3 regions of the Pseudoalteromonas sp. SANK 73390 genome follow, and region 1 is predicted to be linked to each of the others. Evidence: predicted binding sites of a transcription regulator. Region 1 holds the regulator's gene; each other region holds the start of a gene.
What was found. The regulator FliA, encoded in region 1, starts transcription of late flagellar genes. The targets are predictions, from matches to a motif close to CTAAAGNTNNNNNNNNNNNNGCCGATA.
Positions count from the first base shown of each region.

Region 2: the regulator FliA is predicted to act here: its motif matches at 2,041-2,067, upstream of pomA (flagellar motor protein PomA).
Region 3: the regulator FliA is predicted to act here: its motif matches at 1,382-1,408, upstream of SANK73390_RS00275 (DUF5610 domain-containing protein).

Region 1 covers NZ_ARPN01000108.1:33,707-36,987, forward strand. The annotation lists gene SANK73390_RS13860 (chemotaxis protein CheA) at 1-152, opposite strand, end outside; gene SANK73390_RS13865 (protein phosphatase CheZ) at 166-948, opposite strand; gene cheY (chemotaxis response regulator CheY) at 969-1,352, opposite strand; gene SANK73390_RS13875 (RNA polymerase sigma factor FliA) at 1,391-2,101, opposite strand; gene SANK73390_RS13880 (MinD/ParA family ATP-binding protein) at 2,128-2,988, opposite strand; gene flhF (flagellar biosynthesis protein FlhF) at 2,981-3,281, opposite strand, start outside.
Region 2 covers NZ_ARPN01000171.1:17,613-20,893, forward strand. The annotation lists gene SANK73390_RS19290 (aromatic amino acid transport family protein) at 1-180, shown strand, start outside; gene SANK73390_RS19295 (flagellar motor protein MotB) at 216-1,148, opposite strand; gene pomA (flagellar motor protein PomA) at 1,154-1,921, opposite strand; gene SANK73390_RS19305 (exodeoxyribonuclease VII small subunit) at 2,244-2,486, shown strand; gene ispA ((2E,6E)-farnesyl diphosphate synthase) at 2,490-3,281, shown strand, end outside.
Region 3 covers NZ_ARPN01000007.1:771-4,051, reverse strand. The annotation lists gene SANK73390_RS00285 (thiol:disulfide interchange protein DsbA/DsbL) at 1-108, shown strand, start outside; gene trmA (tRNA (uridine(54)-C5)-methyltransferase TrmA) at 183-1,280, opposite strand; gene SANK73390_RS00275 (DUF5610 domain-containing protein) at 1,433-2,566, shown strand; gene murI (glutamate racemase) at 2,629-3,281, shown strand, end outside.

The sequences.
Region 1 (3,281 bases):
ACTGTATGAAACCCTCTAAAAATCGCATTTAAAAGGTCTTTGTCTTCAGGGTTATTTTCTAACTCTACAAGCTGCTCAGACAACAATTCAAGGATCTCTCCAGCTTCGACGAGAAAGTCTTGTAGGATATCTTCATCGACTTCAAAGCTCATGCATACTCTCCTATTAGAAGCCTAAACTTGATAGCAAATCATCAACTTCATCTTGACCTGATACCACATCATCTCGAGTATCTGCATCAATAATGGGCCCTTCCGGCCCTGAAATCTCGTTTACGTCAGCGTCAATCTCATTTGGTAAAACGGCCTTGCTTTGAGTTTGCTGACTTTTACTCGGTAGTTCATCAGAGGTGCCAAAAACGGTTAACAGATTTATGAGACTATCTTCAACTTCTCTTACCAGCTCTATAACTCTGCGTATAACTTGTCCTGTTAAATCTTGATAATCTTGAGCCATTAGCACATTAGTCATCAAACTTTGCAGTTCATCAGTCCGCGTTTGTGACCCTTGCATGAAATTGTCTAAATCATGGCATAGTGACTTGAACTCACCAAGTTGTATGTCACGCCTCATTAGGCGATCCCAAGTCGGTTTTATATCAGACAAATCATCTGCTAACTGTTGTGCAAGCGGCAAGCTTGCTTCAACAGCGTCCATCGTTTTATTAGCAGCGTTTTCCGTCAGTTCCATAACGTAGTTTAAACGTTGCTTTGCATCAGGAAGGGCATCAGTCGTCAAATCAGCAAGACGCGTGTCGAGTTCAAAGCTCTTTAGTGACTCATGCAGCTGGCGGGTTAATTTACCCACCTCTGCAAATAACTCAGATTGCTCTTTATTGGCAGCATCCAGAATTAATTGATCTGCTTTTTCTTGTTCACCTTGCTCTAGATAAGCAACAAGCTGTTTTGCCTGCTCAAGACTGATCTGAGGCACAGAAGGCGTTGACATTAGCCTCTCCTTCTTAGTTCTTAGCCTAAACGTTCAAACACTTTTTCTAACTTTGTTTTTAGTGTTCCTGCAGTAAAAGGTTTAACAATGTAGCCGTTAACCCCAGCTTGTGCAGCTGCCACAATTTGTTCTTTTTTAGCTTCCGCAGTCACCATTAACACTGGGATATGCTTAAGGTTATCATCCGCTCTAATAGCTCGTAGCAAATCGATACCTTGCATGCCAGGCATATTCCAATCTGTTACTACAAAATCAAACTCTTGGTTTTGTAGCATTGGAAGCGCAGTACTGCCATCATCAGCTTCTTGTACATTGGTAAAGCCTAAATCTCTAAGCAGATTTTTGATTATTCTCCTCATTGTAGAAAAATCATCAACCACGAGAATTTTCATGTTTTTATCCAAAACATCCTCCAGTGAGGTTTGAACCTATTATTTTTACTCTAATTGACCCAGTCATTGATTTTGGCTCTTAGCCTTATCATTGCCTGCCCATGAATTTGGCTAACACGAGATTCACTTACATCTAGTATTTGCCCGATCTCTTTTAAATTCATTTCATCGTTGTAATAAAGCGACAACACTAGGGCGTCTCTTTCTGGCAAAGCATTTATCGCTGCCACTAACGACTCGTTAAAACGTTCATTTTTAACGTTATTAAATGGTTTGTCTAGCGATAAATCGTTGTCTGCAGGTGAAATAACATCTTCATCTACACCTAAGTCCTCAATACCTATGACTTTACTGCTATTCACATCACTTAAGATATGATGGTACTCATCCAGCGTAATATCAAGTTTTTCAGCTATTTCCGTATCTTTTGGCTCTCGATTGAGTGTAGATTCAAGTTCTGCGATGGCTTCTGCAACCATTCTACTTTTACGGTGAACTGAACGAGGAGCCCAATCACCTCTGCGGATCTCATCTAACATTGCACCTCGAATGCGAATACCAGCAAACGTTTCAAAACTGGCTCCTTTTGATGCATCAAAATTTTTAGTTGCTTCAATTAGCCCTATCATGCCAGATTGTATCAAATCATCTAATTGAATATTTGCAGGTAGACGCGCCAGCATATGACACGCAACTTTTTTGACCAGTGATGCATGACGTTCCACCACTTTATGTAAATGTTCAGATGTCTGATACCCCATCGCTTTACTCACCGATGATGCCATAGTTAACCATTGACTAATTGTTCAATAAAAAACTCTAAATGCCCCGATGGCTGATGCGGTATTGGCCACTTTACAGCCTTACTCGCAAGACCTCTAAATGCGACCGCTGCAGGTGAATTGGGAAACAACTCAACAATCGTCTTTTGACGCCTTGACGACTTACGCATATTTTCATCGAACGGTACTGTTGCTACAAGCTCCAAAGCTACATCCAAAAACCTATCCGTTACTTTTGAGAGTTTAGCAAATAATTCTTGCCCTTCTCGCAAGCTTCGCACCATATTTGCAACAATTTTAAATTTATAAACACCATGCTCACGGCTTAATACCTTTATGAGTGCATAAGCGTCAGTTATTGATGTAGGTTCATCACACACGACTACCATCACATCTTGTGCTGCACGAGAAAAGCTCAGCACCATATCCGAAATGCCAGCTGCAGTATCTACGATAAGTATATCAAATTCAGTATTTAACTCACTAAATGCGCGAATAAGACCTGCATGTTCTGCTGGTGTTAGCTCCACCATACTTTGCGACCCAGACGTAGCAGGCACAATTTTAATTCCCGCAGGTCCTTCGACTAATATTTCATCTAGCTCACACTCACCAGAAAGCACATGTGATAAATTTTTCTCAACTCTAAGACCTAACATGACATCACAGTTTGCCAAACCCAAATCAGCATCCAATACCAAGACACGATTTCCTTGCTGACCCAGTGCGATTGCAGTATTTAAGGAGACATTAGTTTTGCCAACCCCACCTTTACCACCTGTTACCGCAATAACTTTAACACCGTGATTATTATTTTGACTCATTTTACGCAGGCCACTTGCTTGATCTAATACTGTGTTAATCATACATTCCTACTGTCTGAGACGCTACTGCTGCAGGTCTCGAATGTTGTGCTTTTATTCTCTTTAAATACAATTGTTCCGCTTTTTTGACTAGCTTTTGAGCATTCGCAACACGAATATCCTCAGGAACTCGCTGTCCATTGGTAAGATACCCTATTGGCAAGCGATTTTGAATCGCTATGCTAATAATCTCACCCAAACTCAGACATTCATCAAGTTTAGTAAAGATACAGCCACTTAAATTAACTTTTTGAAAGTGACGCACTGTTTCTTGCAATACATGCATCTGTGATGTT
Region 2 (3,281 bases), on a different contig from region 1:
ATATTGGCTGTATTTCTACCTGTTGCTATGGTTTGGTCACAACGTCGCCAGGGTAGACAAACAGCTGGCTACCAAGTTAGGGGGGGAACGCTTGGACTTGCAGTTGCAGCTCTTTGCGGTATTTTAATTATCACAGCGCAAGGACTACAAATGACAGGTGTTACCCCGTCATTAGGATAAAAATACAATAAAGTAGTTACCCAGTAACTGCTTTACTAATTTTGCCCTGAGACTCCAATTGGGTCTGACTCTTGAGCTTTACCTTGTAAAATAGAGATTTCAACGCGTCGATTTCGTCTTCTATCCGCATTTGTTTCATTTGGGACGAGTGGCCGAGTATCTGCGTGACCTACTACAACTAAGCGATTTTTATCAAACCCCGGCGCTTTGATCATTTCACTGGCAACGGCAACCGCCCGAGTAGCGGATAAATCCCAATTATTGCTATACAGCTCATCGCTTACTTGAAAATCATCGGTATGCCCTGACACCGTGATTTCGCCTGGTACATCTTTAAGTAAGTCTGCGATTTCTCTTATTGTTGGCGTAAACTTAGGCTGTAAAAATGCACTGCCAGAGGGAAACGCCCCATTTTCTTGGATACGAATAATAATTTGCTGGCCAAGTGACTCTAACTCTATCGCACCGTCCATAATCTGTTTTTCCATCTGCTGCGCAATTTTCTTAACAAGTTCGTTCACCTGCTCTTGATCAGCAGCAGAAATCGCTTGGGTCATCGCTTGCTCTTGAGAGGTACTTTGTGATTCGCCACCACGTTTATTTCCCCTTTGCTCTTGCCTTCCACCTGCAGAGCTTTCCTCTCCAGCTTGAAATTCAAGCATTTGCTGTGTCATTTCGACTGTTTGCTGCTGAATAGTCTCAATTGGGGTGGGTTCTGGTTTACCTGGTGTAAATTCCATTGCGATAACACTGGTTCCTTTAGGTATATCTTTTACTTCTATTTTATTTTGCACACCAAATGCAAATTTCATAGAACCCGCTATTTGTTTAAATTTCAGTACATCCATTTCCGAAAAAGCCAACAGCAAGACAAAGAAACACATTAGTAAAGACATCAGATCCGCAAATGTACCCATCCAAGCTGGCAGCCCAGGGGGTGGACATTTACACTCTTGCTCATCAGACATCAGCGTTATTCCTCTTTCTCATGCACGCGTTTTGACTCTGGTAAGTAATTTTTAAGAATACCTTCAATTACTTTAGGGTTCTGGCCATCTTGAATACCCAAAATCGCATCAAGAATAAGTCTTTGATTGAGTTCTTCTTCATCTCGACGAAGCTCTAATTTTGCCTGAATTGGAATAGCAACAACATTCGCTAAAAAAGCACCATATAAAGTCGTTAGCAATGCAACCGCCATGGCAGGACCAATCGCTTTGGGGTCATCCATATTAGACAACATAGCAACCAAACCAATCAAAGTACCAATCATCCCCATCGCAGGGGCTATATCTCCTAGCTTTTTAAACAAAGAAGCGCCTTCATCATGGCGGTTAGTGGTTAAAGAAATATCTTTTTGTAAAGTGGCTCTAACGACATCAGCATCATGACCATCCACGAGCATATCAACTCCCTTACGCATAAAAGAATTAGGGATTTCAGCTTCTTCCAATGCTAAGAACCCCCCTTTGCGCGCTGAATCTGCTAACTCAACTGACTTTTCAATTAACTCTTCCGGCGTCTCAATTTTGAACATAAAGGCTTTGCCAACAACCTTACCAATCACGAAAAACTTCGGCATGCTAAAGTTTGCAAGTACAATAAACAACGAACCACCGAACACAATCACGCCTGAAGCAGCATCAGCAAACATAATTACTTCGCCATCACTACTCATGAACATGGACATCACAATTAGGCCTATTGCGCCTAAGATCCCAATAACGGTTGCTAAATCCACATATCCTCCAAAGAGTATTATCTATTCTAATTCTTGCTCACACGACCAATTCAAATAACACACAAAAGGTGCTCTGTTAGCTGTTGAGCGCACAGCAATATTTAAAGGTGGCCTTTTACTATCGGCAAGCTACTGAATATCTTAAATCAATTATATTAAAAAGCACCAAAATTGCGAGTTCCATCATTCAGTATATATCTACTGAGTTAACATATTGTATCGCAAATCATGCTACAAACTTTGACCTCACACGTCATTGCCCCTAAAATTGGGCTCTTAAATTTTATAACGGCTTTAATTAGTTAAGTTACGAGACAATATCATGGCAACAAAAAAACCAGAAAATCTGAGTTTTGAAGACGCAATGGCAGAATTAGAAGGCATTGTTCATTCAATGGAGCAAGGCACCTTAACCTTAGAGCAGTCTTTAAAACAGTTTGAACGAGCAATTGCACTGGCTAATTCATCTACCAATAAGTTGCAACAAGCCGAGCAAAAAGTGTCTATTCTCATGGCTAATGACACTCAAAGTTTAGCAACTGCATTTGATGGTGATGTGGAATAAACTGTGGAATTAAAAACGCAATTACACAAAACACAAACTCGCGTTGCAAATTATGTAGAGCAATACTTTGCCCGCGCTCTTGATACCGATGAGACCATTAAATCCGCCACCCTTTATAGTATTAATAATGGGGGTAAACGATTAAGACCATTTTTAGTTTATGCCACTGGACAAATGCTTGGTGCAGATATAAAAGACTTAGATGTGGCAGCAGCTGCCATTGAATGTATTCATAGCTACTCTTTAGTTCATGACGATTTACCAGCAATGGATGATGATGAATTACGACGTGGTAAGCCTACATGCCATATTGCATTTAATGAAGCACACGCTATTTTAGCAGGTGATGCACTGCAAACTATTGCCTTTGAACTACTCAGTGGCCATACCTTTAAAGTCCCCGCTACGACACAAGTAAAAATGCTACATACATTAGCCAAGGCATCTGGGATTGAAGGCATGATAGGGGGACAAGCGCTCGACCTCGCTGGAACAAATACCACGGTTACATTAGCTGAGCTTGAAAGAATTCATAAGCTAAAAACTGGCGCACTGTTAAGCGCGGCTATCGAACTGGGCGCATTATGTGCTTTAAATGTAGAGGCTTCAACACACCAAGCACTGCAACGCTACGCGAAAAATGTTGGCTTAGCATTTCAAGTGCAAGACGATATTTTAGACATCGAAGGCGATACACAGTCTCTGGGGAAACCTCAAGGCTCTGACATTGAAAATAATAAATCTACTTACCCGGCACTACTAGGCCTAGAAGGGGCTAAAAGCAAAGCTCAAAGT
Region 3 (3,281 bases), on a different contig from region 1:
GTACCAACATTTATTGTAAATGGTAAATATAAGTTGTTATTGCGTGAATCGAAAACCACAACGCCTGATCAGATAAGCGCATTGATCAATTATTTGGCTGTGAAGTAAGTTAAAACCATTAAACATAATTAAAGGCCAGAGCTCAAAGCAACTGGCCTTTTTTATACTTAAAAAGTAAAGTGCTATTTACGCTTTAGAAAAACACCGGACTCCACATGGTGGGTGTAAGGGAATTGATCGAAAATAGCGATGCGTGATATGGAGTGTGTTTGACACAAAAGTTCAAGGTCACGCTCCAATGTATCAGGGTTACAAGAGATATAAATAATATTGTCGTAATTGGCGACTAATCGGCAAGTGAGCTCATCCATCCCAGCCCGAGGTGGGTCAACTAATATAGTCTGACAATGATAGTCTTGTAGGCTGATGCCATTGAGTCTTGAAAAACTGCGCTCGCCGTTCATTGCCTGAGTGAACTCTTCGCTCGACATCCGAATGATATCTAAATTTTTAATGTTATTCGCTGCGATATTATATTGTGCTGAGTAAACAGAGGATTTAGATATCTCAGTAGCAAGTACTTTGTCAAAGCTATCAGCAAGTGCAATAGAGAAGTTGCCATTTCCACAATATAGCTCTAATAAATCGTTATCTAGCGGTGCGCAAAGCGATTGAGCCCAAGCCAACATTTTTTCGTTTACTTTAGCGTTTGGTTGAGTAAAACTATTTTCTACTTGTTGATACACGTAGTCACGGCCATTTACTTTGAGTTGCTCAGTAACATAATCACTGCCAAAGACTACTTTTTGTTTTCTAGCTCGGCCAATAAAATCGATTTGATACGTTTGCTGTAATTCTAGTCGCAATTGTTGCATTGCTTCTTGCCACTGCTCATCTAATGGCTTGTGATAAAGTAAGCTTACTAAAATTTCCCCGCTGAGTGTTGAAAGATAATCAATTTGGAAAAGTTTACGTCGCAAAATATCATTGTAACGTAGCTTATTCATCATTACTTGCATCATATCTTGAATGAGAGGCGCTGCAGGGTCAAAGCGCTCTATGCGTATTTTCTGTTTGGTAGCTTGATCAAACATGATATGAAATAAATCATCACCATCATGCCAAACTCTAAACTCAGCACGTTGCCGATACTGAGCTTTGGGCGAGTCATATACTTCCAATTTAGGTGCATTGAATTTTGCAAATTGCTTACTAATGCGTTGTTGTTTCTCGTTGAGCTGCTGCTCATAGGTGGAAGTATCAATTAAAATGACAGCCATAATTACCAGTACCTTACAAATTAGAGACGCGCTATTTTAGGGGGCATGGAAGATTTGTCCAGTTTATCGCATAAAAAGTGTTTCTTTTTTATACTAAGAAGCTACAGCTTAGGTCATTTCGGTCGATAACAAGGAACGTGTGGTTATATTAAATGAAAAATGACCTCGATATTTGGAGCCATGTTATGAAAATTGGACAGTTACATCAATTGCTTAACCCAGCAATGACAAACAAAGCAAACAAGCCTAATGTGTTTATGCCTAGTGTTAACTTTAATTTAGACAGTTACTCTGGTGATAAAAATAAACTTGCCGCGATGGTATTAGATGACAAACTTGCGCAGGCATTGGGAATAGAGAAAAAGGCTGAGAAAGACAAACCTGTATTTGATTTTGAGGCTATCACTAAAAATGTGCTGGACTTTGTTACGTTAGCTGTAAAGCGAGCTCAAGCTGATGGTAAAGATGATGATGTACTCAAAGATATGCTTGGCGCTGCCCGCAAAGGTGTGCAGATGGGTATCGATGAGGCAACTGATGAATTAAAGGGAGCTAGCGCCTTTAATAGCGAAATTGAACAAGGTATAGAAAAAGCCAGAGAAGGTATTTTTAATGGTTTAGATGAGTTCGAAGAGGCCCTTTTTAATCCTCAATCTCAATCTATGCAGGTAAGTGGGGCGCAATACGCTAGCTTATCTAATCAAGCGCAATACAGCTTTCAGACAGCGGAGGGAGATGAAGTAAAAATCACCTTTAGTGATGTTCGCTCACAAACGAATGCTGCAAGCTACAGTCAAAAGGGTAATGATCACGGATTTGCAATGGGACAGCAGAGTCAACATGAGGTGAGCTTTTCCATAAGTGTAAATGGTGAACTTAATGAACAAGAGCAGCAAGCTATTAATGAAATGATGGAAGATGTGCGTAATGTTAGCGATTCATTTTTTTCAGGCGATTATGAAGATGCTTTTGATAAAGCGAAGACACTCAATATAGACAGCGATCAAATTGCTAATTTCACTATGGATCTTCGTCAATCAAAAACGACGGCTGCAATTAGTCAGTACCAGCAAACTAATCCTGTTAGAGACATTGAAAAGGGGCTACAGCCTTTAGATAAGCAATTAGAAAACATTCATGATCAAGGGAGAAAGCTAGGTATTGAGAAACAATTACCTGATATCCTTGCTTGGATAAATGATGGACAAAGCAGGTTAAATGAATTCCTTGATTATGCTCAAGGGTTCTTTGACCAGCTCAATACGCAAGCACAAGACAAGAATTAATTTATTTTTAGCGTTGTCCATGGCACACTGCTGCAGCTATAGGGTAGAGGAGTTGCAGTGTTTTGCCGCACATTTTGGTTTTTGATTCAGGCGTAGGTGGTACAAGTGTACTTGAGCATATTCAAGCACAACTGCCCTATGCTGAATATAGTTATGTGATGGACAATGCACTTCTACCTTATGGTTTGCAATCTGAGCAAACCATTCAGGCGCGTCTAGCTTGCTTAGTAAAACAAGTTAATCTATTTCATTGTTCTGTTGATCTTATTGTTATCGCATGCAATACAGCATCAACACACGCTTTAGCGGCTACGAGAGAAATAACGGACATTCCTATTGTCGGGGTAGTGCCAGCTATAAAACCCGCAGCTGAAAGTAGCCGTAAAAAGCATATTGCATTACTTGCAACTCCAGCTACCTCAAATAACACCTATACAAATTCACTCATACGTGAATATGCAAAAGGTTGCCAAGTAGATTTACATCATTCTACACACTTGGTCTCATTTGCTGAGCAACTTTATTGGTATCAAAAGTTTGACATTGAGCTCCTCTACAGTGAGTTAGAGCAGATTAATATAAGCCCGCAGGTAGATTGCATTGTGCTAGGTTGTACTCACTTTCCCATATTAAGAGCACAATTAAAATTTTACTATGGAGAGGGGATTGAGCTTATCGATTCGGGCGTTGCTATCGCTAAGCGTGTAGGTTTTTT